Regions from separate parts of the Lysinibacillus sp. FSL L8-0126 genome, predicted to be linked through region 3. Evidence: riboswitches for the same ligand, from Rfam matches in the RefSeq annotation. Region 3 holds a riboswitch; each other region holds the start of a gene.
What was found. Region 3 has a riboswitch for thiamine pyrophosphate ahead of thiW (energy coupling factor transporter S component ThiW). Riboswitches for the same ligand answer to the same signal wherever they lie in the genome.

Region 1 (10,844 bases), 1.5 Mb from region 3:
ACGTATGAGTCAGGACTGGAAGGCACGTCATATGCTTATTGAGATGCATGGTAACAATGGTTCGGTTGATGGTGATCCTCCAGCTGCGATGCGTTATACAGAGGCGAGACTGTCTGCTATTGCTGGTGAAATGCTACGAGATATTGGCAAGAAAACGGTCGAGTTTGTACCAAACTTTGATGATCAAGATATGGAGCCGACTGTTTTACCTGCACGTTTTCCAAACTTACTAGTCAATGGCTCTACAGGGATTTCGGCTGGCTATGCAACAGATATTCCCCCGCATGCGCTAGATGAAGTGCTAGATGCTGTGTTAATGCGCTTAGACAAGCCGAACGTGACAGTAGATGAGTTGATGACTGTGATTAAAGGGCCGGATTTCCCGACAGGTGGGATTATCCAAGGGGTAGATGGCATCAAAAAGGCTTATGAAACAGGTCGAGGTAAAATCATTGTCCGTGCGCAAGCCGTAGTAGAACCGATCAAGGGTGGCAAAGAGCAAATTGTCATCACGGAATTACCATATGATGTGAATAAAGCGAATCTTGTGAAAAAAATTGATGAGCAACGTGTAGATAAACGTTTAGAGGGTATTGCGGAAATCCGAGATGAATCAGACCGTACAGGCTTACGTGTTGTAATTGAGCTGAAAAAAGATGTTCCGGGAAAAGGAATCTTACAATACCTATTTAAAACAACAGATTTACAGGTAGCTTATAATTTTAATATGATTGCTATTCATAATCGTCGTCCAACGATGATGACATTGCCATTATTGCTAGATGCCTATATTGCGCATCAAAAAGAAGTGGTGACGAACCGTTCGATTTATGATTTACAAAAGGCAAAGGATCGTTCTCATATTGTAGAAGGGTTAATTAAAGCACTCTCCATTTTAGATGAAGTGATTGCGACAATCCGTTCTTCTAACGATAAGAAGGATGCGAAGCTTAATTTACAAGCGAAGTTTGATTTTACAGAGGTACAAGCCGAGGCGATCGTTAGCTTACAATTATATCGTTTAACGAATACAGACATTACAGAGCTTCGTCAAGAACAAGACGAGTTAAATAAGTTGATTGCGAAGCTAGAAGGAATTTTACAAAGTGAAGCCAAGCTTGTACGTGTCATTAAACAAGAGTTACTAGAGATTAAGAAACGCTTCACAGAGCCACGTCGCTCGAAAATTGAGCAGGAAATAGAAGAAATTAAAATTACGCTAGATGTCCTTGTGCCAAGTGAAGAGGTTGTGGTGACGGTGACAAAGGATGGCTATATTAAACGTACATCCACACGTTCACATGCCGCTTCCAATGGTCAGGATTTTGCGATGAAGGATTCGGATTACTTATTGTATGAAGCAACCTTAAATACACAGCATCATCTGTTACTGTTCACAAATCGAGGCAATTATATTTACCAGCCTGTTCATGAGCTACCTGATATTCGCTGGAAGGATCTTGGACAGCATATTTCAAGTATTGTGCCAACAGGGGAAGATGAGTCTATTATTGCAGTGTATGGCTTTGAAACATTCGAACAGCCAAATACGTATATTTTAACAGCTACAAAAGATGGTCAAATTAAACGCTCCCCACTGGCAGATTATGCGGTGACGCGTTATTCGAAGCCAATAAAAACAATGAATGTTAAAGCGGGCGATGCGATGATCTTTGCATCGTTTGTGACAGATGATGTGGAACTGATGTTAACAACGGATACAGCCTATGCGATTCGTTTCCCACTGGAAGAATTACCAGTTACAGGGGTGAAAACAGGCGGTGTCAAAGGCATCACGCTAAAGGATGGAGAAGCCTTAGTCGGTGTCAATGTGCTACAGCCTGATGCTACACAATATGTGGTAATCGTCACACAGCGTGGAGCCGTGAAGAAAATGAATGTTGCAGAAGTTGAAGTGGCAAGTCGTGCAAAACGTGGTCTAAAAGTATTAACAGAATTAAAAGCAAATCCTCACCGTATTGTGGCAGTTATTCAAGCAACGAATGAGGAGCAAATAGTGATTGAAACGGAAAAAGGTGTACAAGAGCTCATTGATGTCCAAACATTGACGCGTGCTGATCGCCATTCCAACGGTTCGTTTAAAGTGGATATTGCAACAGATGGGGCTATTTCCCATGTTTTAACGGCTAAAAAAGAACAGAAACTAAGCTAATGATAAGCCCAGTCTCTTAGGAGTGCTGGGTTTTTTTACGAGAGCAGTCGTTAGTCAAAAATAGCATCTTGTCATTTTAGCGTAACTATGGGTATAATAATCAACGAAAAGTTCATAGCACAAGAATGTAGGGGGGCTAGTAGTTGCTAGCTGAGATTGTGTCCGATAGACGCTGACCCTTTGAACCTGATTTGGCTCGTACCAGCGTAGGGAACATCTATTCAAAAAAGCAAAGTTTTGAAGATTGATTGCAATACGTCTGGGAGGAATCCTAGGCGTTTTTTTATGTTTTCAAGCAATATCTTGCCAAACGCATACGCTTTCTTTCTGGTGACAACATTCAACCATGAACACTTTCACATTATCAACTGGGAGGACTTCGCATGAAAAAATGGTTATTTATTCTAGTGGCTGCACTTTTAACGTTAGTGGGCTGTAGTGACAAGGAGGACAAGCAGGCTACTGATCAGCTGAAAAAAGTATCAGTGGTCTTAGATTGGACACCAAATACGAATCATACAGGGCTGTATGTCGCAAAAAAACTCGGTTATTTTGAGGAGCAGGGCTTAGATGTTGACATTATTATGCCTGGGGAGGCAGGAGCCGATCAGCTTGTTGCTTCTGGAAAGGCAGAGTTTGGTGTGAGCTATCAGGAAGGGATTACACAGGCTCGTGTGCAAGATGTGCCTCTTGTCTCCATTGCTGCTATTATTCAACATAATACATCTGGCTTTGCTTCTATTGCATCAAAAGGTATTACATCACCAAAGGATTTCGAAGGTAAAACCTATGGCGGTTGGGGGGCTCCACTAGAGCAAGCTGTCCTACAATCATTGATGCAAACAGAAAAGGCAGACATTCATAAACTAGATATCGTCAATGCAGGAGATTTAGATTTTTTCACGATGATGCAAAAGGATATTGATTTTGCTTGGATTTATTACGCGTGGACAGGTATTGAAGCTGAGCTACGGGGTGAAAAGATTAATATGCTGTACTTAACAGATTATAGTGATCAGCTGGACTATTATACACCTGTTCTAGCTACAAATGAAAAAATGATCCAGGACAATCCTGACCTAGTTCAAGCGTTTGTGGCGGCTGCATCGAAGGGCTATGAATACGCCATAGCACATCCAAGTGAGGCGGCTGATATTTTAATAGAAGCGGCTCCCGATTTAGATCAAGCGTTAGTGCATAAAAGTCAGGAATGGCTAGCCGATAAATATCAGGATGATGCCAAGCAATGGGGAGAGCAAAAGCTTTCTGTATGGGAAAACTATGCAAAATGGATGTCTAGCAACAACGTGTTAGAGGGCGAATTTAATGCGAAACAAGCCTTTACAAATGATTTCTTACCTAAAAAGGAGGCCAAATAAGATGGCGAATTCATTAATCAGTGTTCAAATCATTCCAAAAACAGAGAAATTTGAGGATGTTATACCGTATGTCGATGCGGCGATTGCTGTGATAGATGCTGCTGGTGTGAAATATGAGGTACATCCGTTGGAAACGACGATGGAAGGTGAGCTGTCAATGTTGCTGCAAATCATTGAAAAAATGAATGACAAGATGATTGAGCTTGGTGCTATCAATGTCATTACACAAGTGAAAATATTATATCAGCCAACTGGTATAACAATGGATACATTAACGGAGAAATACCAGTAATGAAACAAGCTTTGCAAAAGGGAAGGACGATTATTTTTATCGCCTTCCTCTTATTCGTGTGGGAGCTCATTGTGCATGTGGCTGAAGTTCCTCATTGGTTATTACCTGCACCAAGTAGTATTTTGTTGGAAGCTTTTAAAGCCTATCAAACCTTTTTACCACATGCTTGGGCTACGATGCAATTAGCCTTATTAGGACTTGCCATTGGCATTGCCTGTGGATTAATGGTGGCGATTGTCTTGCATCGATTTACATTTATTCGGGAGTTGTTTTATCCGATTTTAATTATGTCGCAAAATATCCCTATTCTTGTCTTAGCGCCATTGCTCATTATTTGGTTTGGCTTTGGTTTATTACCAAAGCTCATCATTATTTGCCTCGTGTGCTTTTTCCCCATTGTTATTGCGGCAATGGACGGATTTCGGCAAACAGCACCTGAGTTAAAGCATTATTTTGCCATGGTTGGTGCTACAAAGGCGCAAACTTTTTGGAAGCTCGAATGGCCTCATGCATACCCAACGATTTTTTCAGGTGTAAAAATTGCTGCGACGTATAGTGTGATGGGCGCTGTTATTGCGGAGTGGCTTGGTGCAAAAAAAGGAATAGGCGTTTATATGACCTTAGCACAGTCCTCGTTCCGCACTGATCGTGTATTCGTAGCCATTTTTGCGATTGTTTTATTAAGCTTACTGTTGTTTAGCAGTATTCGCTTACTTGAAAAATTCATGGTGAAGGGGAGAGGCTATCATGCTCAGCATTCAAAACATCGCTAAATCCTTTGATACCCTGCAAGTGCTTGAAGATGTATCCTTTGACGTTAAAGCTGGAGAGTTTGTGGCCATTGTTGGTCCCTCTGGCAGTGGTAAGAGTACCCTTTTTCAATTAATTGGTGGCGTTTCTACGATTGATCAAGGGTCCATTTTATTAAATGAAGAGGACATTCAGCGAAAAAGAGGAACGATTGGTTATATGCCTCAGCAGCCTTGTCTACTACCTTGGCGCACGATTTTAGAGAATGTCACACTCGTAGAGGAATTACAGCATCAACCAAATGCTGAACGTGCTATAGAGTGGCTTGAAAAGGTGGGGCTTGGTTCATTTATCCATGCTTATCCAAACGAATTGTCAGGCGGCATGCAACAGCGTGTATCTTTTATACGTGCGATGGTCAGTGATAAGCCGATTTTATGCTTAGACGAACCATTTTCTGCACTGGATGAATTCACCAGACTGGAAATGCAAGCGTGGCTATTATCCATCTGGGAAGCCTATCGTAAATCAATACTATTTGTCACGCATAGTATTGAGGAAGCACTCTTTTTAGCGGATCGGATCCTTGTTTTAAGCAAACGTCCTGCGACGGTTAAAAAGGAAATCATTGTGCCTTTTGAAAGACCCCGAAAAGAGGAAATTCGTCATTCAGCAACGTTCACCGAGTTAAAGCAACAATTATTTATGTACTTACAAGAAGAAAAGGGTGATATGTTTGTTGATTGATGCTCATATTCATTTGGATCAGTATCGAGATGAGGAAATTCCAGCCTTACTTGAAGAGGTAGAGACGGTGATTGCGGTTAGCATGCAGTTGTCGTCCTGTAAAAGAACATTGCATTTATCGAATAACTATCAGCCAGTGAAAGCCGCTTTTGGCTTTCATCCAGAACAGCCTTTACCAAATCCAAGCGATGAGGAGGCATTATTTGATTGGATCCGTTCACATAAAGAACATATGGTAGCTGTTGGTGAGGTCGGTTTACCTTATTATTTAAGACAACAGCAAACGATAGATGACCGACTCTATGTGGCTCTATTAGAGCGTTTTATAGTCTTGGCAAAGGAATTGGATAAGCCAATAGTGTTACACGCTGTCTATGAGGATGCTAGCATCGTTTGTGATTTACTTGACAAACATCAGCTTCGCCAAGCACATTTTCATTGGTTTAAAGGGGATGAGGCTGTGGTGAAACGCATGATTCAGCATGGCTATTTTATTTCGATCACCCCTGATTGTTTGTATGAACAAGAAATTCAACAGTTGATACAAGCTTATCCCATTGAACTAATGATGGTAGAAACGGATGGTCCTTGGCCTTTTGAAGGACCGTTTACAAATAAGCGTACATCTCCGTGGATGATGCATTCGACCATTGAGGTCATAGCGTCCATCAAGGGGTTGTCGACACAGGAAGTGGCTCAAATTATCACGCAAAACACCAATGCCTTCTATCGGCTTTAAAAGAAAAAGCAGTATAGGGAACGTTAGTCGTCCTTATACTGCTTTTTATGTTTTGTGAAATCATGATCGAGTTTCTCATTCTTTGTTTTTGTTATGCGCTCGTGTGTACTGAAGGATATAGATTGACGGTTTTTTTCAACATCCTTGCCGACAGTTCGTTTAACATGCATCCGTTTCTTTTTAGCCCTTGATTGTGACATGAGCATAACCTCCAATCTTTTTCTCATTCTATAGTAGCGAATAGGGAAGAAAAAGTAAAACCTCGTAAGCGAGATGCTTACGAGGGTGTTGAGTGATTAGTGAGATACGTCCTGTACAGAAATACCTGTGTTTGCTTTAACGTCAACTTCACGATACTTCGCGTCATCCGTTTCTTTAGAAAGTAATGTGCCGATGAAACCACCAAGGAAACCAAGTGGTACAGAGATTAAGGCTGGGTTCGTTAACATGATTAGTGGTTCACCAACGAAAATCGCCTTACCTTCAACTGGATTCCATACGTTTGGTGAAATAGCAACTAACACTAATGCAGAAATTAAACCTGTTAACATCGCCGTTACAGCACCAGCTGTATTAAAGCGTTTCCAATAAATTGTATAGATAATAACTGGAAGGTTAGCAGATCCCGCAATACAGAATGCTAGAGATACTAAGAATGCAACGTTTAATGTTTGTGCGCCAAGTGCTAATAGGATAGAGATAACAGCGATTGTAATGGAACCAATACGAGCTGCAAGAACTTGCTCTTTTTCTGTAATTTTACCCTTTTTAATAATTTGTCCATAAATATCATGAGATAGGGCAGATGCACCTGAAAGTACAAGACCTGCTACTACCGCTAGGATTGTTGCAAATGCTACCGCACAAACGAATGAGAATAGGATGTCGCCACCAAGTACTTCTGCAAGCAGTGGGGCAGCCATGTTACCAGCAGCGTTTGCAGCGATAATATCTTCCTTTCCAACGAATGCTGCTGCACCGAAACCTAAGAAAATTGTTAGAACGTAGAAGATACCTACGATCCAAGTTGCCCAAATAACAGATGAACGAGCTGTTTTTGCGTCTTTTACTGTGAAGAAACGCATTAAAATATGTGGAAGACCCGCAGTACCCAATACTAAGGCAATTAACATAGAGATTGTATCAAGTCCATTTGTGTATTTTAAACCTGGATTTAAATACGCAGCACCACTATCAGTAGCTGTTGTCATTTCTGCAAACATTGTTGAGATACTGAAGCCGAACTCTTTTAATACTAAGAACGAAATAATCACTGTACCAAGCATTAACAGACAAGCTTTAATGATTTGTACCCAAGATGTCGCTGTCATACCACCGAATAATACGTAAGTTGTCATCATAAAACCTACGATTAACACGGCGACCCAGTAATCGATTCCTAAAAGTAATTGAATAAGTGCTCCTGCACCAACTAGTTGTGCAATCATGTAGAATAAAACAATTGTAATCGTGCTTAAAGCAGCTGTTCCACGAACTTTTGCATTATTGAAGCGCGCTGTAATCATGTCAGCTAATGTAAATTTCCCAAGGTTACGTAATGGCTCAGCAACGATGTATAACACCACTAAGTAAGCTACTAAATAACCAATAGAGAAGAAGAATCCATCAAATCCAAATAATGCGACTGCACCAGCGATACCTAGGAAAGAGGCTGCTGATAAATAGTCTCCAGCGATAGCTAGTCCATTTTGCCAGCCTGTTAAGCCACCACCTGCCGTGTAGAAATCACTTGCGGAAGATGTACGTTTAGATGCCCACCATGTAATAACTAATGTTAAACCAACTATGGCTACGAAGAAGAATATGGCTGTAAAACTCATTCCGTTACTCATCGGCGGCCACCTCCGTTTTCGTATTCAGCGATAATCGCTTTTGCTTCTCTATCAAAGTTGTTTGCCTTAGCTACATATAAATGACATAACCCCCATGTCATGATGAATAGCCCCGCTGCATAGATCCACACCCAAGTAATTTCCCCAAATGCCTTTTGATGTAGAATTGTCGTGTACGATGTCAGAATTGGTAACAACATGTATGCCAATAAAAATATGACAGTTATAGACCAAAGAAAAGAATTTTTTCTGCGTACAAGAGATTTAAATGATTCTTGGTTTGCAATTGCATCATAGTCAATCACGATACCTTTTTTTGCCTGATTGTTCGCCATTAACATTCCCCATTTTGTGTATATTTTTTCTACCTCAAGACTTGATTTTGCTAGTTTAGTGAATTCACATTTTCATTTTATGAAACAGTTCACAAAATTGCAATACATTTCAGAAAAATTATGCAAAAAAAATTTTTCAGAAAATAGTCCTGAGAGAGAAAAAATGGCACAAACTCAAGAATATAGGGGGTTTTAGAAAATTCAGATAAATAAATAAAGCAAAGGGAAATCTAGATTCTTGACAAAAATAGAAGGGTAAATTTACAAGAAAATCTTGTTTTTTCAATTAAAATTAAACACCATTTACCTAGTGGGAATTGGATTTTTTCTGTTTTTTGGAAGAGAAATAGTATTGTTCAATAAATAAATTAGTAGATATTGAATAACAAAAAAGGCGAAAAACTCGATGAAAAATCGAATTTTTTGCCTATTTTTTTGCATTTTTTGAATTGGAATTCATTATGCAAGAGGTGAATAAATATTAATGAGAAATATCAGAAACAGATACGCCTGTATTCGCTTTCACACGAATTTCTTGATAAATACGTTCAGCTTCTTCCTGTGGTACTTTGCTAGCTGTCAAAACTGTACCAAGGTACCCAGCAATAAAGCCTAATGGAATCGTAATAATCGCAGGAACAGCAAGTGGTACAAGCGGTTGACCAACAAAGATGGCTGCACCTTCAACGGGGCTCCAGACATTCGGTCCCATTGCGCCTAAAATTAAACAGGACACTAAACCCGTTACCATAGCTGTTACAGCTCCTGTGGAATTAAATTTCTTCCAATAGATTGTATAAAGGATCACAGGTAGGTTGGCTGAGGCACCGATACAAAAGGCAAAGGATACTAGGAACGAAACATTTAAGCTTTGGGCAAACAATGCAAGAATAATAGACACAATCGCAATCGAAATAGAGCCTGTACGTGCAGCTACAACCTGTTGCTTTTCAGTTAATTTCCCTCTTTTTATGATTTCTCCATAAATATCATGAGAAATAGCAGAAGCCCCCGTTAACACTAAGCCTGACACAACAGCTAAAATCGTCGCAAAGGCTACGGCGCCAATAAATGCCATCAAGACATCTCCGCCTAAATAATGCGCTAGAAGTGGGGCAGCCGTATTACCAGCCTTACTTTCAGCAAGAATTTGATCTAATCCAACAAAGTTTAGCGCACCGAACCCTAAGAAGATCGTTAGTGAGAAGAAAATAGCTGTAATCCAAGTTGTCCAAGAAATAGAAGAACGTGCTGTCTTGGCATCTTTTACGGTAAAGAAACGCATTAAAATATGTGGTAAACCTGATGTTCCTAAAACTAACGCCATCATCATCGAAACGGAGTCGATTGTACTTGTGTATTTAATCCCTGGCACAAGGAATTCTTCCCCATGATCCATTGCAATTGTGTCAAACATTTTCATAAGAGAGAAATCAAATTTCATTAACACTAATACCGCTAATAGACCTGTCCCAAATAATAACAAGCTTGCTTTAATAATTTGTACCCACGAAGTTGCTGTCATGCCGCCAAACAATACATATGTTGTCATCATAACGCCGACAATTAACACAGCAATCCAATATTCAATTCCAAATAGTAGTTTAATTAATGCACCAGCACCTACAAGCTGTGCAATCATGTAAAGAATCACAATAATAATCGTACCTGATGCAGCCACGCCACGAATTCGTTTTTCATTAAAACGAGCCGTTAACATATCTGCTAATGTGTAACGCCCCAAATTACGCATAGGCTCAGCAATGACATAAAGAAGCACTAAATTTGCTACAACATAGCCAACAGAGAAGAAGAAACCATCAAAACCAGTTAAGGCAATCGCACCAGACACCCCAAGAAAGGCAGCTGCTGATAAATAGTCACCAGCAATCGCAAAGCCGTTTTGCCACCCCTTTAATCCACCACCGGCTGTGTAAAAATCAGCAGCCGAGGAAGTGCGTTTTGCTGCAATATAGGTAACGACAAGTGTTAATCCAACAATGGCTAAAAAGAAACCTACAGATACAATATTCATTTAGTTACCACCTTTCGCATGATACTCGGCTAGCACAGCAGCCGCAGCTTTATCGAATGAAGCAGCTTTTTTTACATATACTGTACAGAGCACAATGGTCATGATAAATAACCCTGCAGAATATACCCATACACCCGTAATATTTCCGAATAATTTTTGTTGTAGTACAGGTTGGAAGGCAAGGATCGGAAGCAAAATATAAAGAATTAGAAACACTGCTGTAATCGAGAAAAGAAAGGTATTTTTCTTTTTCACAAAGGTATTAAACGATTCCATTGCCTCAATTGCATGATAATCAATTGATTGAGCCTGTTTTTCACTAGAAACATTCGCCATTATTATTCCCCCTAAAGTTATATATTTCTGTTTTAAACGACATATTTCTTTTTCTTTCGTCGTTATATTCACTTATTTTATGGGGGATATTCTTATAATGCAATACTAAATTTTGAGTTTTTATAATTTTTAGTCAGTTTAGTTACGTAGAAATAACATAGAAATATTAAGTGTTTAATAGAATAAAATGGTATTAAAGAGAACG
Region 2 (10,844 bases), 1.6 Mb from region 3:
TTAATATACAGTAGCCTCCTTAGCAGACCCTCTTGTTGAAATCCAGCCTTCTCTAATACGCGCATAGAGGGGTTATTTTGTGTAGAGACATATGCCTCTACACGGTGTAAACCAATTTGATCGAATGCGAATCTCACCACCATATTTACAGCCTCTGTGACGATTCCCTTGCCTACATAGATTTCATCCATCGCATAGCCAACAAATGCACTTGAGTACGGTAAGCGTTTTACAGCATAAAGTGCAATATGCCCTATTAGATTATTTGTTCCATGCTCAAAAATACCAAAAGTAAATTCTCGTTTTGACTCCATTAAATAGAGACTCTCTTGAATTTTTTTATATTGAGCATCAACTGTATAATATTCAGGTTTTTGTAGTGGCTCGTATACAGACCAAAAGTATTTATTGCGGCTTACGAGACCCGATAAACTTCGTGCATCTTTTTCTTGGAATGTGCGGATGTAGCATTTTTCCCCCTTTATCGTTACCACATTCCCACCCTTTTTTCTTAATAAATTCCAAATTTTAAGCACCATTTCTCCACACTAGCCTTCCAATAAATATCAGTACATTTCTCATTCTCTGTTCACATTGGCTACAATCTAATGATTGTAAACCCTAGTTTTATTTCATTGTATGTAAAAAAAGATGCTGCTACAACTAAAACAGCTCATGTCTTATTGTTACAGCAGCACCATTTTATTATTTTGTTTTTTGTTCTTGCTTTTTCTCATTTATTATTTCTAAACTGGATGAATCAGCATCCTCTAGCTGTCCATTAGCTAATACATTTGTTAGATGAAGACCACGTTTTTGAGCCTCACGTTCAATATGTGCAATTGTTTCTTGAAGCACCTGAACACGCGCATGTTTTTTATCGTCTCCAGCAACTAAAATCCATGGAGCATCCTTTTTATCTGTCTTGTCAAACATTGCATTCGCCGCTTCAATATATTGTGGTGATTTTTCTCGATTCCGCCAATCCTCGTCTGTTAGCTTCCAAGATTTATAAGGGTTTTCTTCACGTTCTTTAAAGCGTTTTAATTGCTCTTCATCTGAAACATGTAGCCAGAACTTAATAATTATGTAATCTCCCGCAGTTAAAATTTTCTCGAAATTATTAATTTCTTCATACGCACGAGACCATTCATCCTTTGTTGCAAAGCCTTCGATACGCTCTACTAGTACACGTCCATACCATGAGCGGTCGAAAATAGCGATTTGTCCATGCTGCGGTAATTTTCTCCAGAATCTTTGTAAATAGTTATAGCGTAATTCATGTGGCTGTGGAGCTGAGATAGGGTGTACCACATAACCGCGCGGATCTACACGTTCAATCAATCGTTTGATCGCGCCACCTTTACCAGCAGCATCCATTCCTTCAAATACTAAGATTAAACCTATTTTGTTTTTTAGTAAAAACTGCTGTGCATTTAACATTTCATATTGGAGTACTTTTAATTTCTTTTTATACATCTTTTTATCTAGTTCAATGGATAGGTCTAGGTTTTTCAAATTTTGTGCCATGAAACTTCACTCCTTTTGGTTGGATATTCTTATTGTACTAAAGAAATATATGGATGCCTATTGAGATGGTAAATTGTAGATATTACGAGCAAAACAACACGATACATTGTTGAAAGTTTCCGTTATAATAAAAATAGTGACAGCACTATACTTATTTGTCTTTTCCCTATAAAATCTAACACGAAGGGAGAGGAAAACATGCCTCGGTTTATCTTGATGACAATTTCTTATCTTGTCTCACTCATCCTAACCTTTTCATCCTTTTTCGTGAATATCAACGGTCAATCTATGCTAGAAATCGCTAATCGCTTTTCTGTAGTATTTGCACCAGTTAGTGTAAGTCATGTAATTTGGATTCTTATTTATTTTTTACTCGGTTATTGGTTAGTTATGAATATCAAAAAGACAACTATGAAACAGTCTGCGCTTTTTAGCTGCATAAATATATTGCAAGCATTGATGATATACGTATGGCATCATGAGTTATTTATTGTTTCACTTGGCATTACATTACTCTTAGTCTTGTATTTATTTATGTTGTATAATACGTACCCTCTTCATGACAAAGCAATGTCGGGTCGTATTCCTTTCTCCATTTATTTTGCATGGATGACATTTATTTTTATTACGAATATCAGTTTTACGTTAACGGCTTATGGTTGGAACGGCTTTGGTCTTAGTACGCCTCTTTGGGCAGTAATTTTGCTGACATTAGGTGGAGCACTTGCGCTACATATCCGTTTCCATCACTTTGATATTTTGTTTCCTAGTGTTTTTATTTGGGCTTATATAGGAATCGCCTTACATAATGGTTTTGATGAGCTACTTGTCACTACCGCCGCCTTCTTTTTATGTGGTGTTCTCTTTGTTGGTATTTTATTTATTAAAAAAAATCCTGCCTACCAAAAATAAATTGGTAAGCAGGATTTTTCATTTCATTGCATTCTATTCTTCGTCTAATGATGTTAGGATAATCGGTTTATCTTTTGTTACAATGACTGAATGTTCAATTTGAGCTACAAGTGATTTATCAGGTGTAATGAATGTCCAACCATCACCAGCTTCTACAATATGCTCTGCCTTCGCTGAGATAAACGGCTCAACCGCAAGCACCATACCTTCTTTCATAATTGTAGAATCCCATGCATCATAGTAATTTAAAATGTGATTCGGCTCATCATGTAAAGATTGACCTAAGCCATGACCAGTTAAATTCATAATAACAGTTAAGCCATTAGCATTCGCCTCACGTTCAACTGCCTTACCAATTTGATTTAATTTAGACCCAGCCTTTACCTTTGTCATTGCTCGATCAAAGGCGCTTTTGGCAACGCGACATAGCTTTTCTTTGTCCTCATAGCCATCACCAACCACAAATGAAATACCAGTGTCAGCAAAGTAGCCATTTAATGAACCAGAAACATCGATATTTACAATATCCCCTTCTTGAATAACACGTTTTCCGGGGATACCATGCGCCACTTCTTCATTGACACTAATACATGTATACCCTGGGAAATCATATTCTCCCTTTGGACCAGATATCGCGCCAGCCTCTGCAAACATACGGCCAGCAATTTCATCTAGCTCCAATGTTGTAACACCTGGTTTTGTGGCAGCTTTCATCGCTTCACGAATTTCAGCACAAATGCGTCCTATTTTTTTAAAAGCTTCAATCTCTTCTTGCGTTTTTACAATCATGTATAACGTCCCTTTCATCTAATATCTATACTTTAATATAACATAACTTGTTATGCGTATAACGATAAACGCTTTAAATATTGTATGCTTCCTTACTTTGCGAAGTGCGCAAAGAGTTATTTGCGACAAAAAAGCCCCTTCACAAATGTGAGGGGCATGTTTTATGCTTTTCTTTGCATTAATTGTGGAGCAGCTGTGAATAAAAGAACGCCTACAATTGCCGTTAAAATAGTTGCTGGTAGCATATATGTACCATTATAGATGATGGAATAGATCCATGCATTTTGATCGCCAGCATATTCTGCAAAAAATACAGCGCCAGCCGTCGTGTGGGCTGCATATCGTAAAAAGCCCGCAAGTACCGTACCTAATATAATGTAAAGTGCCATTTTTGTTTTGTTGGCATTTTTGGCAGCCGCCAACACGGGTCCACGCACAACCGCCGCTAATCCTACAACTGTGAAAGCAACACCATAATCAAGGAATCCTTGTAGCCAGTGCACAATCGTAGCACCAAACATGGTTTGCATTACACCTACGAGTAATCCAGTTGTTAGCCCAGCTACTAAGCCCCAGCGAAATGCTATTAACATAATAGGTACCATGACTAGACTAACAGAGCCACCTTGTGCCCATACTTTAAAGGAAACCTGATCAAGCACAAGACCGATTGCTGCAAATATCGCAATCTCCACAAGCATTAATAGTCTTTTTTTGTCCATATATATTCTCTCCTTTGTTCCGATGTAGGATACAAGAGCAGGAATAGAAATGCGCTGATATGTCTCTTTCTGACACCTTTTTATTCCCTCAAGAATGAAAAAACGATGCCAGGACAGAGCCTCACATCGTACTAGTGTCGGTTTCTATCCACATCCCTACGCAAGCGTTAACTTACAGGTTCAAAGAGTCAAGGCATTACGTGCCCAGTCTCAGCTGACATCATCAGCTCCCCTTGTGGTCGTTACATCTGAATTTATTTGAACATTCTCATTGTACGCAAAGGATAGAAGGATTACAACCTCTTCCATATATTATTTTTTTGAAACTTTGCTGTTTTTCATGCGTAAATATTAAAAAAGGAGGTACAACTATGGAGAACCAAAAAATTTTATCTGCCTTTAGTTATTTAAGTATTTTCTTCGCCCCTTTTATCGTCCCATTAATTGTGTACATTATTACGAAAGATAGTGACGTAAAAAGACATTCAATTCGTGCACTTATCTCTCATTTAATTCCTTTTGTTTTCGGCATTCTGTTCTTTATTGTCTTTGTTTTTTCTACATTTAATTTGGATCCAACGTCCGGCAATAATACGATGTTGATTATTTGGTTCGTTTCGTTTGCCATTTATGCCATCATCTCACTAGGAATTGTAATATGGAATATTATTCAAGCTGTTCGTGTTATTCGTTAATGTTTCATTTTTAAGCGAAACAGGTAGTAGTAATTGTAAAAGGAGCTGTTTTTGAATGAAAGTATCAAATGTTGTGAAAACCGCCGTAAAATTAGCACCTATTGTTATTCCTATCGTGAAAAAAGTAATGGCTGCAAAAAAAGGGACAACGCCTACAGCCACCCCTCGAAAAAAATAAACAGCAGGCGTATTCCCTTGTTTTGGAAATACGCCTTTTATTTATTTCACTTCAAAGTGGGTTTGACTATGTCCATTCAATGTTTTTTCTACATGTAAGACCGCTGGCATCGCTGATTTTAATTCAGGCACATGAGAAATCACGCCAATCATACGACCAGAATCCTGTAAAGCAATTAATGTATCAATTGCTTTATTCAAAGATTCCTCATCAAGCGAGCCAAAGCCCTCATCAATAAACATGGTTTCAATATGAATATTCCCTTGGAAGCTTTGAATGACATCTGCCATTCCTAAAGCAAGACTTAAGGAAGCATTAAATTTTTCGCCACCGGATAATGTTTTCACATCACGTAATTGATCCGTATAGGCATCATATACATCAAGCCCAAGCCCACTTTGCTTCGCATGCTTTTCTAGTCTATCAGAACGTCTAAGCTCAAATTGACCATTTGATAAGTGATAAAGACGAATATTAGCGGCATCGGTAATTTGGTCTAAGTAATTAATTTGAATGTATCGCTCAAAGGACAGCTTTTTCGAATTTTGTCCGTTTAATAATCCATAGAGTTCCTTTACTCGACTAGCTTCTTGTTCAAGTAACTGAAGCTCTCTCGCTGTTTCTTCCACTTTTTTTATAAAGCCCTGGCATGCTTGTGCAAAACCATTCATCTGTTGCAAACGTTTAAATGCTTCCTCATACGCTGTACGAAGTTGTTCTACTTTTGCTTCCATCATCACTAAATCTTGCTTCTCTTTCCCTTGAAGATACATAGCCCCTTCAGTTATTTGGATTTTCAGGGTGTGTACCTGTAAAGCATAGTCACTGCATACTTTGCGAAGTGCCTCCAATTGGCTCGCACTCCGTTTGGCAGCTGCGTATTCCTCATAGCTGTCAAAGCCGATTTCCTGCATGCTTGCTGAAAATTGCTGCCGCTTTTCATTCATTTTGAGTTGTAATTCCTCAAAAGATTGTTTGGCGATTTCTACAGTTAGTTTTGCATTACTTGTCTCTTCTTTTACGACATGCAAATTTTCTTGACTCTCTTGCCATGTTTTTTGCAAATCCATTTTCTGTTTACTAACATCCGTAAGTTGTTGCTTTAATTGCTGTAATGTTGGTAAATTGGCTGGCATCTGCTTGAGCTGTTCTTCTACAACCGCTTGTAATCTTGTCCATTCTTTCATGTGCTCAGCTAAATATTGCTCTAATTCCATCTGTTTATTTCTAAGCTGCTCTATTCTATCACGTTGATGCTTTAGCTTTAATCGCATATCTGCTAGTTGATGATGGACAACTTTTAAGCTCGCAATCTCTTGCTCCGTCTTGTGTAAAGTAGCGATGAGCTGTGCTTGGTCTTCTTGTTTAATATGCTGTGCTTCTAGCTGCTGATATGTATCTTGAAGAAGCTGTTGCGTAGATGACAAAAGTGCTGCCTTCTCTAGATACATACGCTCGTCTGAAGAAGCCTTCACTCTTAACGTTTCCACTTGAGCAAGTTCAATAACTTCCAGTTGCTCTTTATGTGTTTTCTCGTGAGTCATACTGCCACAAACAGGGCAAGGCTCCCCTTCCTTTAGCTGTTCCGCTAAAATACTAGCCTGACTTGTCAGCCACCGTTGCTGCAATAATAGAAGGGCCTTTTTACTTTCTTGATAGTGAATGTCTGAGGCAGCTACGTCCTGCTGTGCTAACTCTACGGCACTTTTATATTTCTCAGCTTGTTTGACTAAAGCTACCTGTTCACGTAGTTTCGGTAACTGTTCTAAGTAGCTTTCATATGGCTCAACCTGTTTTTCATAGCCTTCCATCGTTTGAGAAAATTGCTGCAATTGCTCTTGTTCTTTTTCCAATAACGTCAGGTTATCAGCCACCGCCATTTTTGCTGTTTCAACATACTGCTCAGCTATTTGCAGCTGCTGCACGTTGTTTTCATAGGCCTCGCATTTAGGCAATGACGCTAATAATTGCAATTCCTGCTGCAAAATTTGTTGACGCTCAGGCTCTTTCGCCTCTTCTACCCTATATTTTTCTTGGGCTCGCTGCAGTTGCTCTTCTGTTTGCTGATGCTTAACTTGTGCTTGCTGAAAAGCTTGTTCCTTTACATTAAGTTCAGCACGTAAATCAATGCATTGTTGTTCAAGTAGCACAAGTCGCTCTGCTTGTTCTGCTAAAACAATCTCCTGCTCCTTCGCGCTATATGAGTCCTGCTCTTGTAACAGCATTTGTAGTCGCTGCTGTCGATTCGCTTGCTCATCAAATTGCTCATTCAGTGTTTTAGCTAATCGATAATATTCTTGTTCTTTTTGATGAAGGCTATAAGCTTCTTCATATTGTAGCTGTTCATCCTCAATACATTTTGTATAGTATATAATCTCCTCATCAAGTGCCTGCTTTAGTTGATGTAAATTTTCCGTTTTGTCAGCAATTAATGTGAATAACGCTGATGAACGTTGTGGTAAGACACCGTCAATTTGACCAAGTAAATGTTCTTTTAATTGTTTGGCACGTTGTAGATCACTCTCTGCCTCTTTTCGTTTAGCATCAAGCTTTTTCGTCATGACACCAAAGCGGTCTGTTTTAAAGATTTTCCGCAAAATAACTTCTTTGTTTGTAGAATCTGAGGTTAATAGCTTGCGAAATTCACCTTGAGGTAGCATCACAATTTGGCTAAATTGATCTTTTGTGAGACCTATTATTTCCTGCAATTTTTTATCGACTTCAAGCGTTTGCTGCTTCTCTACAATGCTATAATCAAGCTTTCCCTCTTTTACTTCAGCTAACTCTATTTTCTTCCCAGTAATCGTTTTATTTTTTTCTTTAATATGACCGGGCTGTCGTATTATTTGATAGACCCTTCCATGCATTTCAAACATGAGCTCTACAGCTGTATAAATATCATCATGAGCAAAGCCACTTCGCAGTAAAGCCGTATCCTGACGATCCTCACCACTGCCTGATCCGTAAAGGGCATAACAAATGGCATCAAAAATGGTTGTTTTTCCAGCACCGGTTTTACCAGAAATAGCAAACAATCGATGTTCCCCTAGTTCTTGAAAATCAATTACTTCAGTGTCTTTATAGGGACCAAATGCAGTAATCGTTAACTTTAATGGCTTCATTTTACTGTCTCTCGCTCCTCATCTAATAATTCCTGTAACATCTCTGTGAAAAGGCGTTCCGTATCTTCATCTGGCTGAATACCGATAATATCGGTAAAGAAAGAACGGAATAAATCAATATCCTCTAGTTTTTCCGTTTCTACAACTTGTAGCTCACGCGACACCTCTTGTCGTAATACCTTACGTTCCACATGCATAGCGTGCGGAAACACACTGCGAATGCGTTCCATCGGCGAAGACACCGAAGTTGTATCCGTCAATCTGACAAATACATAATCATCACTTGGTGTGAGCTTTAATAAATCCTCTAATTGACCTTCTACTACTTGTAAATCTCTTCTTGGCACAAGCTTTCTTTTAGTTACTGTGCTATTACCATGCTCATCTAAATCAATGATTAAAAAGCCTTTTTCATGTAAATGCTCAGATAACGAATATTTTAATGGAGAGCCTGCATAGCGAATGGTTTCATTTAAGACAAAATGTGCCTTATGTAGATGCCCAAGTGCTGTATAATGAAAGGGTTTAAATAAAGCTGCACTCACACAATCTGAGCCTCCTATGGAAAGCGGTCGCTCTGAATCACTTGTATTCGCTTCTTCCTCACCATACTTCGTTACAAAAGCATGTCCAACAAAAACATGACGTTTGCTTGAATCCATGTCTGGCGTGATATACTCAATTATTTTTTGCATGGCATCTTGATGAGAGCGGATTGCCTCTTCTTCAAAGATGCTGCGAATAGAAGCCGGCTCTGCATACGGTACAAGATGGAAATGCACTTCGCCATGCTCATCATTCAAAACAATAGGTGCATGATTTTTTGTAAATTGACCCTTGATATATAAACCGCTATCACTCATTAAACGACTACCGAAATTCAGTCGACCTGCACTATCATGATTTCCCGCCACCGCTAAAACAGGAATCTTCTTCTCTAATACAATTTTTGCTACTACATCATTTAGTAAATTGACTGCCTCTATAGGAGGCATCGAACGGTCATATAGATCACCTGCTATGACAATTACATCTGGTTTTTCCTCATCTATCGCTTGTATAAATTGTTCGAGAATATACTGTTGATCTTCTGTCATATAGACACCTTGAACAAGTTTTCCTAAGTGCCAATCTGCTGTATGAAATATTTTCATTGTTGTACCTCCTAGTCTTCTTTCTATTTTAGCATGACTATTCCCTCTCTAGTGCTCTCTAGCAGTTTAGTAGTTCTATCCAATATTGGCTTTCATAGAAAAAAAGCATCTTATTGGGTAAGATGCCTTTGCTAACGATTATTTAGATGTTTTTGATAAAAGCTTGATAACCTGGGAATCCCTGAATAACGTAAGCAACACGAGCAGGCTGTTGTTGTGTCACTTTCTCTTTCTGGGGCTTCGCTGATGATTGTTGCTTGACAATTTCCTCAAATGACAAAGGATTTGCCTTAGGTAATTCTGATGAAGAAATCTGTAAAGCATCACTACCACTATAAGCCTGTAAAAATGAGTTAGCCATTTGACGATAGCCTTCAGCATTCGGGTGGACGTCAGCACTATTTGGTAAATAGCTTGTTCCATTCAATCCAAAGGCATCATAGACATCTACATAAACTGCTCTTGCATGCTCTGCCTGTTGCTGTAAAATCGCATTTAATTTAACTAGCTGTGCATTGGTTCCTTCTTTTTGTGACGGATGGACAGTTGGATAGGCAAAATAATAGCCCATGACATATACCTTTGCTTTTGGTGCACGTTCTACTAACTCATCTAAAATCGTTGTCATATTTTTTCTCGCCAAGTTTAAAGCGTAATCTGTCTGCAACTGTGAAAAAGCTAAAGTTCCAGCACTTGGGTTCACCTGAACAAGACGCAATAAATCATTGGCACCTGCTGACACCGTAATCAGTGTGGCGTTTGCTAATAAATGTTGCGCTTCCTCCGATTGAATTCGGTCTAACACATTCGCTGTTGTAAAGCCTGGAAAAGCAAGCTCTTTTGTATAAAACGATAATTGTCCAATCGAACTTAATTTCATGGCAATTAAATCACTATACCCTACATCAATTTCTTGATAAGGTGTTTGACCTGCAGCTAATGAATCTCCAATCGCCACGTAGCTTTCCGTTTGAGCAAAAGCAGATGAAGTCCAATATGTCATGGATAATATCGTCACACCGATTAAGCTCCATAATCGTCTCATCTGCTCTCCTCCTTTTCTTTCTGACTAAAGATTAAAAAGCCCAGCTACCCTTACGGAAAATAGGCTCTACCGTACCATCTGGTAAAATACCATCAATGTCCATTTCTCCGCTGCCAATCATAAAATCTTCATGTGTCACAGAAATATTAGCTCCTAATGCTTCAAGCTGACCATTTTCTAAGTCTCTACCACCTTCTAAGCAAGTCGGATATGCTTCACCAATAGCTAAATGGTTTGAAGCATTTTCATCGAATAATGTATTGAAATATAAAATCTCTGACGCTGAAATAGGTGATTCGTGAGGGACAAGTGCTACTTCACCTAAATAGCTTGAGCCTTCATCCACTTGAATTAGTTCTTGTAATAAATCATGACCAACTTCAGCCTCTGCCTTAATAATTTTGCCCTCTTCAAATGTTAATTTAAAGCCATCAATCATATTGCCTTGATAAACTAATGGCTTTGAATTACTGACATAACCGTTTACACCTTGCTTCATTGGAAGGGTATACACTTCTTCAGTTGGCATATTGGCAACAAAGACATTATCCTCTGGCGTTTTACTGCCACCCGTAACCCATTTATGTTGTGGTGCTAAAGCAATTGTTAAATCTGTACCCGGTGCTGTATAGTGAAGCTTTGCATACTTTTTATTATTTAGAAGCTGTGCACGCGATTCTAAATTGGCTATATGCTG
Region 3 (10,844 bases):
GAAAAAAGCACAAACAAAAGAAGTTAAGGAGCAATTGCAAGAGCTTCAAAATACTTTAAAAGAGGCTGAAACGGCAGAAGAGGCTTTACGGGAAGTTGTGAAAAAGCAAAAGGAACTAGCCCTAAAGGAACAGCAATTAAAGGATAAACAAACGGCTAGTCAAGATGGGGCAGAAGAAGAACAAAGCTTATCGAAGGAAGAGGTTGAGCAGCTAAAAGAGCTTGCTCAAATGCAGCAAGAGCTAACAGAAAATGCAAATGCTACTCAAACGGCTATGAGCAAGCTTGGTAAGCCAGCAAGTAATTCCTTACAAAATGCTATTGCTAGTGCCAATCAAAATGCAAGCAGTAACAAACAAAACAATCAACAGTCTTCTGGCAATGCCCAACCTAGCAATCAGCAAAGCCAAGCAAGTCAGTCTGGTCAAAATAATGCTCAAAGTGGTTCCAAACAACAAGGACAGGGGCAAGGGCAAGGACAGGGACAAGGGCAAGGACAGGGACAAGGACAGGGACAAGGACAGGGACAAGGACAGGGGCAAGGACAGGGGCAAGGACAAGGGCAAGGACAAGGGCAAGGAGCAGGAAGTGGCCAAGGCGGTCGAAATTTATTAACGACACCTAATCGAGTTGGCGGATCAAGTGAGACATCAGTAGATGGTGGAGCGTTAGGAGATGGTTCTCACGTATCTGAGCAACAGGGAAATGGGCCAATAACAAAGGGCTCCATTCGACCATATGAAGAAGTAATTGGCTCCTATAAAGACAGTTATTTAGAAAGCTCAGAGCGTTTACAATTACCAAAGGATTTACAAAATGTCGTGCAATCTTATTTCACGTCAATTGAGTCGCAGTAGGAGGAAAAGAAATGGCATTTACAGAGCAACAGTATGTAGAGATGAGCGCGAAATTACACCAAGTAAAAGAAGAAATTCATCGCTTCATTGTTGGACAGGAAGAAGCAATTGATTATACGTTGTATGCAGTTCTAGCAGATGGTCATGCCTTATTAGAAGGTTTACCAGGATTAGGGAAAACAATGTTAATCCGTACAATTTCTGAAGTACTAGATTTGTCGTTTTCGCGTATTCAATTTACACCCGATCTTATGCCTGCTGATATAACAGGGACAAGTATGATTGAACGGACGCCTGATGGCAAGCAACAATTTACATTTCAACCTGGGCCAATCTTTAGTCAAATGGTGTTAGCCGACGAAATTAACAGGGCAACACCGAAAACACAAAGTGCCTTGTTGGAAGCAATGGGAGAAAAAACGGTGACGATTTTGGGGGATACGAAAAAAATGGCGAAACCATTTTTCGTGTTAGCGACTCAAAATCCTATTGAAATGGAAGGAACCTATCCATTACCTGAAGCACAAATGGACCGTTTCCTTTGTAAAATTCTTGTACCGTATCCTGAAAAAAGTGAACTTATGGAAATTATGAAGCGAACGACAGGTGCGCAGGAAATTGGTTTACAGAAGATGATGAATACTGAGGGTCTTATGGAAGCTCAGCAAATGGTGAAAGAAGTAATGGTTGCCGATGAAATGCTGGAATTTGCCACAGATCTAGTGGTGGCTACGCATCCTGAAAGACCAGATGCTCTGGATGAAGTTAAACAATATGCCATGTATGGCAGTGGTCCACGTGGTTTGCAAAGCTTAATAAAACTAGCAAAGGCTAGAGCACTTATGAACGGACGTTTCCATGTTTCTGTAGCTGATATAAAATCTGTTGCAAAACCGGTTTTACGTCACCGAATGCTGTTGAATTATGAAGGGGAGGCTTCAGGGAAAACAGCTGATGATGTGATTGATGTTATTTTAGAAAAAGTTCAACAAGGTGTTAGCAAGTGACAGCAAAATACTTATTGCCCGAAGACTGGTTAGCAAAAATCAGTCGCTTTCAAGTAGCGACGGCCTCCAAACTACGCGGGCAGCATAAGGGTTCGCACCGTTCACAACGCTTCGGGGCTTCTCTCGATTTCTCAGATTTTAGAGAATACCATTTAGGTGATGATGTACGCCAAGTAGATTGGAACGTTTTTGCTCGAACAGATAAATACTTTATCAAGAGGTTTTTAGACGAGCAAGAGATGCGTGTACACATTTTACTCGATACTACTAAATCAATGGGGGAGAGCGCTAAGTGGCTATTTGCTCGTCAAATTGTGGCTTCCCTCGGCTTAATGGTGCTCGGTCGTGATGATCGTTTGTCTTTTTCGTTTGTCCAAGATGAGGTGAAACCACCGTTTCGACGGAAGGGTGCCGTGTATCGTCGAGCTTTTTTACAAGTAGTAACAGATATAGAAGAAGCGAATTATGCCAATCGATTTGCACAGGGTGCACTAAAAGCTATGCCTAAGGATAGTACCGTACTCTTCATTATTACAGATGGGTTAGAGCCAATTGAGGAATGGGAGCAGCTGTTAAAAAGGCTACCACGCTATGCTGGGGATGTTCGCATTTTGCAAATTGTTACGCAAGAAGAGTTATCACCAAATTATTTGGGGGATGTCCGCCTTCTTGATCGTGAAACAGGCAATGATGTCAATGTGACGATGTCTACTAAAGTATTAGACACCTATCATGCAAGACGATTATTACATGAAGAAGAATTTGAAGCCATTTGCCGTCGCTTTGGCGTTCGAAAATTACAATTGAAAGTGGAAGATGGACTGCAACATGCGATCTTTCAACAATTATTAAAAGCACATTGGATTAGGTGAGGTGAGCCGTATTGGGCTTTAGTCAAATTATATTTAGCTGGACGGCCATCATCCCGGTCATTGTCCTACTCTATTATTTCTTTCGTAAAAAATATACTGATCAAACTGTCTCTTCGACTCTATTTTGGTCTGAAATTATGCAGGAAACCCGTGTATCACCTTATTTAAAGCATTTACAAAAAAATGCCTTACTATATTTACAGCTGCTAGCCTTACTGCTACTTGTATTGGCGCTGATGAATCCATATGTGAAAAAATCAACCATTGTGGGTGCGCAAACGATATTTATTGTTGATACATCAGCCACGATGCTAGCAGGAAAAGATTCATCAACCTTTGACACACATAAGCAAGAAATGTTGACATTGATGGAAGAGTTGAATGGGCGACCTGTTACATTGATTACAACAGGTGCCGCTCCAAAAGCCGTTTTGCAGCAAGAAACAAATATGAATGACATTGAAAAAGCGATTAAAGATTTACAAGTATCCTATGAAACGGCTGAAATGACGAAGGCACTGGATGTTGCACAGGCATTTGTGGGTGATACACCGACTTCTATCTATGTTTTTACAGATACGCTTGATAAAAGGCAATTACCAATGGATAAAGATTCAGTGAAATGGCTAGTTAGAGGTGCTGCAAAAGACTTAACAAATATTGCCATTACACGCTTTGCTGCAACGACAGATGGTCAGGTTACGATGGCACTTGTACAGCTCCATAATGATACAACTGCTGAACAAAAGGTGACATTAGCGATACAAAATGCAGAGGGTGAAGAGCTGGTAGCAGAACATGTCGTTGTGCCTCCAAATGAAGCCATTACGAAAACCTTCAAAGATTTGCCCTTAGCAAAATCGATGACAGCTATTATTGATGCAAACGATGATTATGCCGTAGACAATCAACAAACCGTCTTACTACAAACGACTACTTCAAAAATTGTTGTTGATCAGGGTATGCATCAGTTGATACAAAAAGGTTTTCAAAGTGTCAGTAGCGGCGTGAAAATCGTTCCGTCTTTACAAGTAGCTGACAATCAGGATGCAACTGTCATCACAAACCAAACAGCCTTATTGGAGAAGATGGAGAAACCGCTAGTATTATTTGGACGTGATGATGCCGAAAAAGTGGAAGCAAGTGGTACAGTAAGTGCTAAAAGTGATGCATTATTTGCTTTTAGCGAACTAAAGGATATTTATGTTAGTGCTATTTATCCTGGATTTTCGGATTATGAAACCATTGCTTCTGTAGGAGATGAGCCGTTTATCCAACGCTCTCCTAAAGGGGATATCGTTGTTTTAGCGGATATTGCTGATACAGATTGGCCATTGCATCCATCATTCCCGCTATTTTTATGGAGTACTGAGCAACAGTTAACAGAATCAGTCGGTTCACTTGGTATTTTCACACCGAATGAACAGCGTGCAGTAGCCTTAGCGCAAGGAGACTGGAGTGTTTATTCGCAAGAAGATGAGTTTCTTTCTTCTATTACACAGGGCATGTTAATTGCACCAAAACAACCAGGTATTTATATGGTACGTTCAAATAATGAAGAAAAACAATTTATTGTGCAATTGCAAGCCCAGGAACGTGTTATTGAACAAGGAACAAGCTATACATTAGGCGACATTTCAGACAATGGGAAGGAAGAGGTATCGATGGCCTCCTTCGTACCTTGGTTAATTGTAATAGTTTTAATTTTGCTTGTTGCAGAGTGGGAGGTGCAACGACGTCGTGGATTTACGAATTGATACGCCATTAGTATTGTTGCTATTACTTCCATTGTTCTTGTATTTTGGATGGACTTATTTTCGAGAACGGCAGCGACTAAAAAAGAGTCATATTGTTGTGCTTGCTATTCGCATAGTAGCGATATGCTGTTTAGTTTTGGCACTTGCAGGGCCGTATTTATTATTACCGATAAAAGAAGAACAGATCGTGTATTTACTAGACCGATCTGCGTCTATGAATGGTACAGAAGATGAGATGGTTCAGTTTATACAGGAGAGCCTACAATCTAAAAAAGAACCCCAACTTGCAGGGATCTATTCTTTTTCTTCCACTTTACAAACAGAAGCCATTTTGTCTAAAGAATTAAAGGATGTACCGAAGCTTACAGAAATCAAAGCAACAGATCAAACGAATATTGAACAAAGTCTACAGCTTGCAACAGGCATAGTTGATCCAAAAAAAGCGACTCGCCTTGTATTATTAACAGATGGTAATGAGACAAAAGGAGATGCTTTAGAATTTGTCTCCAGATTGAAAGGTGCCAATATTAGTGTGGACGTTGTACCTTTTAGTCTACCAGTTGTCCATGATGTGTCGCTCAAAAGCTTTGTCTCTCCTCAGGTTGCTTATGTAGGAGAGCAGCAACAATTAGTAACAGAAATTCATGCAACAGTAGCAGGGCAAGGGGAGCTGTTATTATATGAAAATGATGAACTAATTCATCGCGAGGCAGTTGAGCTGACGGAAGGTACAAATGTGTTTACCTATAAACACGCAGCAACAGCTGAAGGACTTGTAAAATACGAAGCAGTTATTCAAGTTGGGCAGGATGCTATTTTTGAAAACAATAAATTAACAAGTGTCACAATGGTACAAAGTGAACCCCATTTACTCATCGTCAATGGCTATGAAACAGCTTCACCTATCGCGGCAGCACTTGGTAGTCAATCCATTGCCTATGATGTTGTCGATCCTAAAAGCCTACCAAATGAACTGTCCAGCTATTTACAATATAATGCGATCATTTTTGACAATGTGCCTGGTCATTTAGTTGGTGAGGCGAAAATGAGTGTGATTGAGCAAGCAGTCAAAAACTTTGGGGTTGGTTTCACGATGGTTGGTGGAGAAAATAGTTTTGGTTTAGGAGGCTATTTTAAAACGCCAATTGAAACGTTATTGCCTGTGGAGATGGAAATTAAGGGCAAGGAGCAATTACCTTCATTAGGGCTAGTCATAGTGCTGGATCGTTCTGGCAGTATGCATGGCTCGAAGCTAGAGCTAGCTAAGGAAGCAGCGGCACGTTCTGTTGAAATGCTACGAGATGAGGATACATTAGGCTTTATCGCCTTCGATGATCGTCCTTGGGAAATCATAGAAACCGCACCTCTTAAAAGTAAAGAAGAGGCAGTGGATACCATTCTATCAGTAACACCAGGAGGCGGAACAGAAATCTATAGTTCATTAGCTAAAGCCTATGAAAATCTCGCCGATTTAAAGCTTCAACGTAAACATATTATTCTTTTAACCGATGGGCAATCACAATCTGGGAATTATGAGGATTTAATTGCTGAGGGAAAAGAAAATGGTATCACTTTATCAACAGTAGCGATTGGACAAGATGCTGATGCTAACTTACTCGAAGCACTTAGTGATATGGGTAGTGGACGGTTCTATGATGTTATTGATGAACAAACCATTCCTTCTATTTTATCTCGTGAAACAGCTATGATTTCTCGTACCTATATTGAGGATAATCCGTTTTATCCAGCAATTTATAATGCCGCAGGATGGAATTCGCTATTTGCCAATGGCGTCCCTCAAATGAATGCTTATATTGGAACGACAGCTAAGCAAGGGACAACCGTAATTGCAGAAAGTGAGAAGGAAGATCCTGTGTTAGCACAATGGCAATATGGACTCGGTAAAACATTTGCTTTTACATCCGATTCAACGGGTAAATGGACAGGAGATTGGGCAAGATGGCAGGACTGGGGAACATTTTGGCAGACGCTTATTTCACAAATGTTGCCAAGCTATAATGATGTTGCCTATGATGTGAGATTAGAAGCTGATGGCTCCTTTATGATTACAGACCCTACAAATGAAGCCGCATTTTTAGACATTGTAGCGGTTAATGAAGCAGGGGAGGAGTTAGAAACACAGTTAGAAACCATTTCAGCCTCCCAAGTTCGAGCTGTTGTACAGGCCGAACCTGGATTGATTTTCTTCCGTATAGCGGATGAGCAGCAGGCCATTTATCAGGCAGGTCTAAGTGTTCCTTATAGTGCTGAGTATGAACTGCTCCCTGTTAATGAAAAACTGATTGAAGAGTTAACAAATCAAACAGGGGGAGCCGTTTTAAAAGAACCACAAGATGTGTTCCGTGACTTTACAACCAAAGGAGCGGATCGACAAAACATTGCTACATGGCTTCTTTTAGCAAGTATGCTTCTATTCTTTATGGATATTACCATAAGACGTTTTGGGTGGAGTTTCCTAACAAAAACGAATAAAAAAGAGCAGCCAATTGAGGAGAAACCTGTACAAGCAGGAGACACGAACGTAGCCCAACTATTAAAGGGTATGAAAAAACGATCATAATAGAGTGAAGGCAGTGCAAAATCATTCCATTTTGCACTGCTTTTTTAAATGCTTTGAGGTTTTAAAAAATGGTGGTTTCCGCTAGGAAAGGGGTGCAAAGGTGATTGACACAGTGCAGCCTTCGAAAAGTGCTTCTCGGGGGAGAGAGACGCTCATAAAGAAACGAACCCCGCTCAAAGACTAGAAAAGAAATCTTCTCGCACATCTTAAAGGATTTCCAAAATCAAAAAGCACTCAGCACCACTCAATAAAGCGAAGAATTAAAACTCTTTACTAGTACCGATTTTCGCAAAGTGCTAGCTACCATAACACCTAAGATGGCCCCGATGGTACTTGATGTTAAAAAGGCTGGCATGAAGAATAATGCGGCTACGGATGTCTCCATAAGCAATTTTGCATAGGGTACGGCAATAAGTGAAGCTAAAATACCAGTGCCAAAAACTTCGCCGAATCCTGCTAGCCATGATTTTCTACTGTATTTGTAGGCAAGGGCCGCACACAATGCTCCAATGACGCTACCAGGAATCGCTAAAAGAGAGCCTGTACCAGTAAAGATACGAATGATGGCTGTCACAAAGGCAACTAGAACTGATGGCACGGGTCCTAGTATAATAGCTCCTATTACGTTAACAGCATGCTGAACGGGGTAGGCGCGTGCGATGCCTGTTGGTATGGATACAAAGGTAGATCCTGCTACAGCAATCGCTACTAATAAAGCCATGATTGTCATTTTACGAATTGACATAAGGTTCACTCCTCCTGAATAAAATCATGAGGGAAATTAAAAGGCCGCTTCCTTTAAACAATAGGAAGCGGCCTTGCATAGACAATGACAATAGCAAGTAGCGCCACTTCCCTCCGCTAGTATGAACTAGATCAGGTTCAAAGGGTCCGTACATCATCATATACGTCTCAGCCTTTTAAAGGCTCCCCCAGTGGTAAATATCATTCAATTTTATTAACCAACATTAATGTAACATAATGTTAAAAATAGTCAATGATTTTTCTGACTATTTCGTATCAGGATGCATTAGATGAGGTGCTTTTTTCAATGTCCAGATGAGTGCAAGGAAGAAGCAGGCTAATAATATGATAGATCCGAAAATATATGGACTGTTCATATTCCAGTCAAATAGTAAACCTGCTAAGGCTGGTCCAATCATATTGCCAAGGCTCATGTAAGCATTATTCAAGCCCGCAGCAAACCCTTGTTCTTTCTCTGCAAGCTTTGAAATTAGTGTATTTACAGCAGGACGAATTAGTGTTGTTGCTGTAGAGAAAATAGTTGCTACAACTAATATAAGAGCGAAGCCAGATACAAACAATATTAAGAAAATAGCAACAGATGCAATAAATAAATTGACTAACACAACTTTCATTTCACCAAAGCGATTAAAAAGTGGTGTAATCACAAACATTTGTACAACTACCCCAAAAGCACCACCGACAACTAAAATAATCGCAATATCTACGGGTGTGTAATTAAACTTTTCTGTCACAAATAATGACAAGGTTGTTTGGAAGTTGGCAATTCCGAACGAGAACACGAGCATGATAATGAGCATAACGAAATAAGGCATATGTATGGAACGAGCCATTTGCTTCGCCAGATTTTCTTGCTTTTGCTTGTCATGTGAAGTGTTTGGTTTAGTAGATGGTAATAAAAAATAAGATAAAACAGATGCAAGTATGGCAGCAACTCCTGCCGTGAAAAATGGAAAATGTAAACTAACCTTTGCTAAGAAACCACCTATTCCTGGCCCTATCATAAAGCCCAGTGACATAGCAGCACCCAACATACTCATACCTTTTCCACGTTCCTCGTAGGTAGTAACGTCAGCTACAAATGCCATAATAGGAGGTGCAACAAATGCGGAACCTAGACCGCCTAAAAAGCGTGCTAAAAATAGCATCCAGACGTCTGTGGCTAGGCCAAAACCGATTTGTGCAAGACCTGTCACAATAAGACCGAAAATAATTAAATTTTTCCGACCATACTGATCCGAAAGATTCCCAGCAATTGGAGAAAATACGAATTGAGCTAAGGCGAACGTTGCAATTAGCATACCTAGAACTTGTCCTGCTGCACCAAAAATTTTTAAATACTCTGGCATGACAGGAATAATAATTCCAATACTCCCCATTGCGATAAACATATTAAACATTAAAATATATAAAGCCGCCTTATTGGACTTCTGCTGGGTCATCGAATGAACCCCCTTTTTATAATCAAATATACTAAAGTCTATCATAAGATATCCTATCATCATATCGGTTGAAAGTCTGAAATGAAACATACCTGCTAGTGCAGCAATACCAATCCACGATGTAGAAAAGAATAAACAGACAATAGGTGAAGTGCTGCCAAAAGCAGGAAGATAATAGAGAAAGATCTATCGACAAAATAAAAATTCATCGATAGACCTTTATATGCTTTAACGAATACTCATTTTAAATTCTAAAAACAATTCATTATATTTCCCTAAATAGTCTGGTCCTAAATTTTTGTAAACTTCTAATGTATCGCGTTGTTCTTCAGAAGGATAGTAGCGTTCATCAGAAACAACTTCTTCATCCATTAAGTCCATAGCAGCGATATTAGGCGTAGAGTAGCCTACATAATCGGCATTTTGTGCACCCGATTCAGCACTTAGCATGAAATTGATAAAGGCATGGGCACCGTCGATATTTTTCGATGTTTTAGGGATGACCATATTATCGAACCATAAATTCGAGCCTTCCTCAGGTACAGCAAAGTCTAGCTCCTCATTTTCATACATCATATCTGCTGCTTGCCCAGACCAAGTAAGGGCTACAGTGGCCTCATTGTTGATCATTAATGGTGTAATTTCATCTCCAATGATGGCTTTTACATTTGGTGCAAGTGTGATTAATTTATCAGTAGCCTCACGTAGTTCCTGATTGTCTAGTGAATTCAAGGAATATCCGAGACTGTTTAAGCCCATTCCAATGACTTCACGAGCACCATCTACTAAAAAGACTTTTCGTTTTAAGGATGGATCCCATAAATCATCCCAAGAAGAGAAATCTAAATCTCCCACAAGGCTTGGATTGTAGACAATGCCTACTGTTCCCCAGAAATAAGGGACCGAATATTTATTGTCATCATCGAATGGTAAATCTAAAAAGTAAGGATCGATATTTTTAAAATTAGGGATTTTTGTTTTATCTAAAGGAATCAATAAATTTTCTTCCTTCATTTTTTCTATCATATACTCAGATGGAACGGCAATATCATATGCTGTTCCACCTTGTTGAATTTTGGTCATCATCGCTTCATTGGAATCAAATGTCTCGTAGATGACATGAATGCCTGTTTCTTTTTCAAATTGTTTCAGCAAGTCAGGATCAATATATTCTCCCCAGTTAAAGATTGTTAACGTGTCTTTTCCACTTTTACCGCCGCCTGCACTTAAGGCGTCAGCCGCATAGAATAAAAGGGCTGAAACAACAAGGATGGCGATGGTAGCTTGAATTAATGACTTCATCGTTGTCCCTCCATTCTTTTACTCGTACGACTTGTAATGAAATAATAACCAACAACGACTAACACCGTAACAAAGAATACCAAACCAGAAATAGCATTAACCGTTAAAGAAATACCTGCACGGGCCATGGAGTAGATTTCTACAGATAATGTGCTGAAGCCATTACCCGTTACGAAAAATGTCACGGCAAAATCATCTAAAGAATACGTAAGGGCAAGGAAGAAGCCCGCAAAAATCCCTGGTTGAATATAAGGAAGAATGA

Region 1: linked by a shared signal. The riboswitch ahead of MHI34_RS18185 (ABC transporter substrate-binding protein) and the one ahead of thiW (energy coupling factor transporter S component ThiW) in region 3 are both predicted to bind thiamine pyrophosphate.
Region 2: linked by a shared signal. The riboswitch ahead of thiT (energy-coupled thiamine transporter ThiT) and the one ahead of thiW (energy coupling factor transporter S component ThiW) in region 3 are both predicted to bind thiamine pyrophosphate.

Annotation. Positions count from the first base shown of each region.
Region 1 covers NZ_CP152028.1:3,759,626-3,770,469, forward strand. The annotation lists gene parC (DNA topoisomerase IV subunit A) at 1-2,173, shown strand, start outside; TPP riboswitch at 2,293-2,403, shown strand; gene MHI34_RS18185 (ABC transporter substrate-binding protein) at 2,557-3,552, shown strand; gene MHI34_RS18190 (thiamine-binding protein) at 3,554-3,844, shown strand; gene MHI34_RS18195 (ABC transporter permease) at 3,844-4,617, shown strand; gene MHI34_RS18200 (ABC transporter ATP-binding protein) at 4,592-5,341, shown strand; gene MHI34_RS18205 (TatD family hydrolase) at 5,331-6,080, shown strand; gene MHI34_RS18210 (hypothetical protein) at 6,104-6,280, opposite strand; gene MHI34_RS18215 (sodium/solute symporter) at 6,377-7,921, opposite strand; gene MHI34_RS18220 (DUF485 domain-containing protein) at 7,930-8,268, opposite strand; gene MHI34_RS18225 (cation acetate symporter) at 8,750-10,303, opposite strand; gene MHI34_RS18230 (DUF485 domain-containing protein) at 10,304-10,639, opposite strand.
Region 2 covers NZ_CP152028.1:2,197,419-2,208,262, reverse strand. The annotation lists gene MHI34_RS10725 (GNAT family protein) at 1-539, opposite strand, end outside; gene MHI34_RS10720 (polyphosphate kinase) at 706-1,530, opposite strand; gene MHI34_RS10715 (hypothetical protein) at 1,729-2,442, shown strand; gene map (type I methionyl aminopeptidase) at 2,476-3,231, opposite strand; gene thiT (energy-coupled thiamine transporter ThiT) at 3,393-3,953, opposite strand; TPP riboswitch at 4,090-4,197, opposite strand; gene MHI34_RS10700 (DUF4870 domain-containing protein) at 4,325-4,648, shown strand; gene MHI34_RS10695 (hypothetical protein) at 4,704-4,826, shown strand; gene MHI34_RS10690 (SMC family ATPase) at 4,868-7,948, opposite strand; gene MHI34_RS10685 (exonuclease SbcCD subunit D) at 7,945-9,102, opposite strand; gene MHI34_RS10680 (GDSL-type esterase/lipase family protein) at 9,245-10,147, opposite strand; gene MHI34_RS10675 (aminopeptidase) at 10,179-10,844, opposite strand, start outside.
Region 3 covers NZ_CP152028.1:592,435-603,278, reverse strand. The annotation lists gene MHI34_RS02970 (hypothetical protein) at 1-856, shown strand, start outside; gene MHI34_RS02965 (MoxR family ATPase) at 868-1,863, shown strand; gene MHI34_RS02960 (DUF58 domain-containing protein) at 1,860-2,735, shown strand; gene MHI34_RS02955 (BatA and WFA domain-containing protein) at 2,747-4,492, shown strand; gene MHI34_RS02950 (VWA domain-containing protein) at 4,476-7,073, shown strand; gene thiW (energy coupling factor transporter S component ThiW) at 7,318-7,818, opposite strand; TPP riboswitch at 7,910-8,017, opposite strand; gene MHI34_RS02940 (tetracycline resistance MFS efflux pump) at 8,084-9,280, opposite strand; gene MHI34_RS02935 (ABC transporter substrate-binding protein) at 9,509-10,582, opposite strand; gene MHI34_RS02930 (ABC transporter permease) at 10,579-10,844, opposite strand, start outside.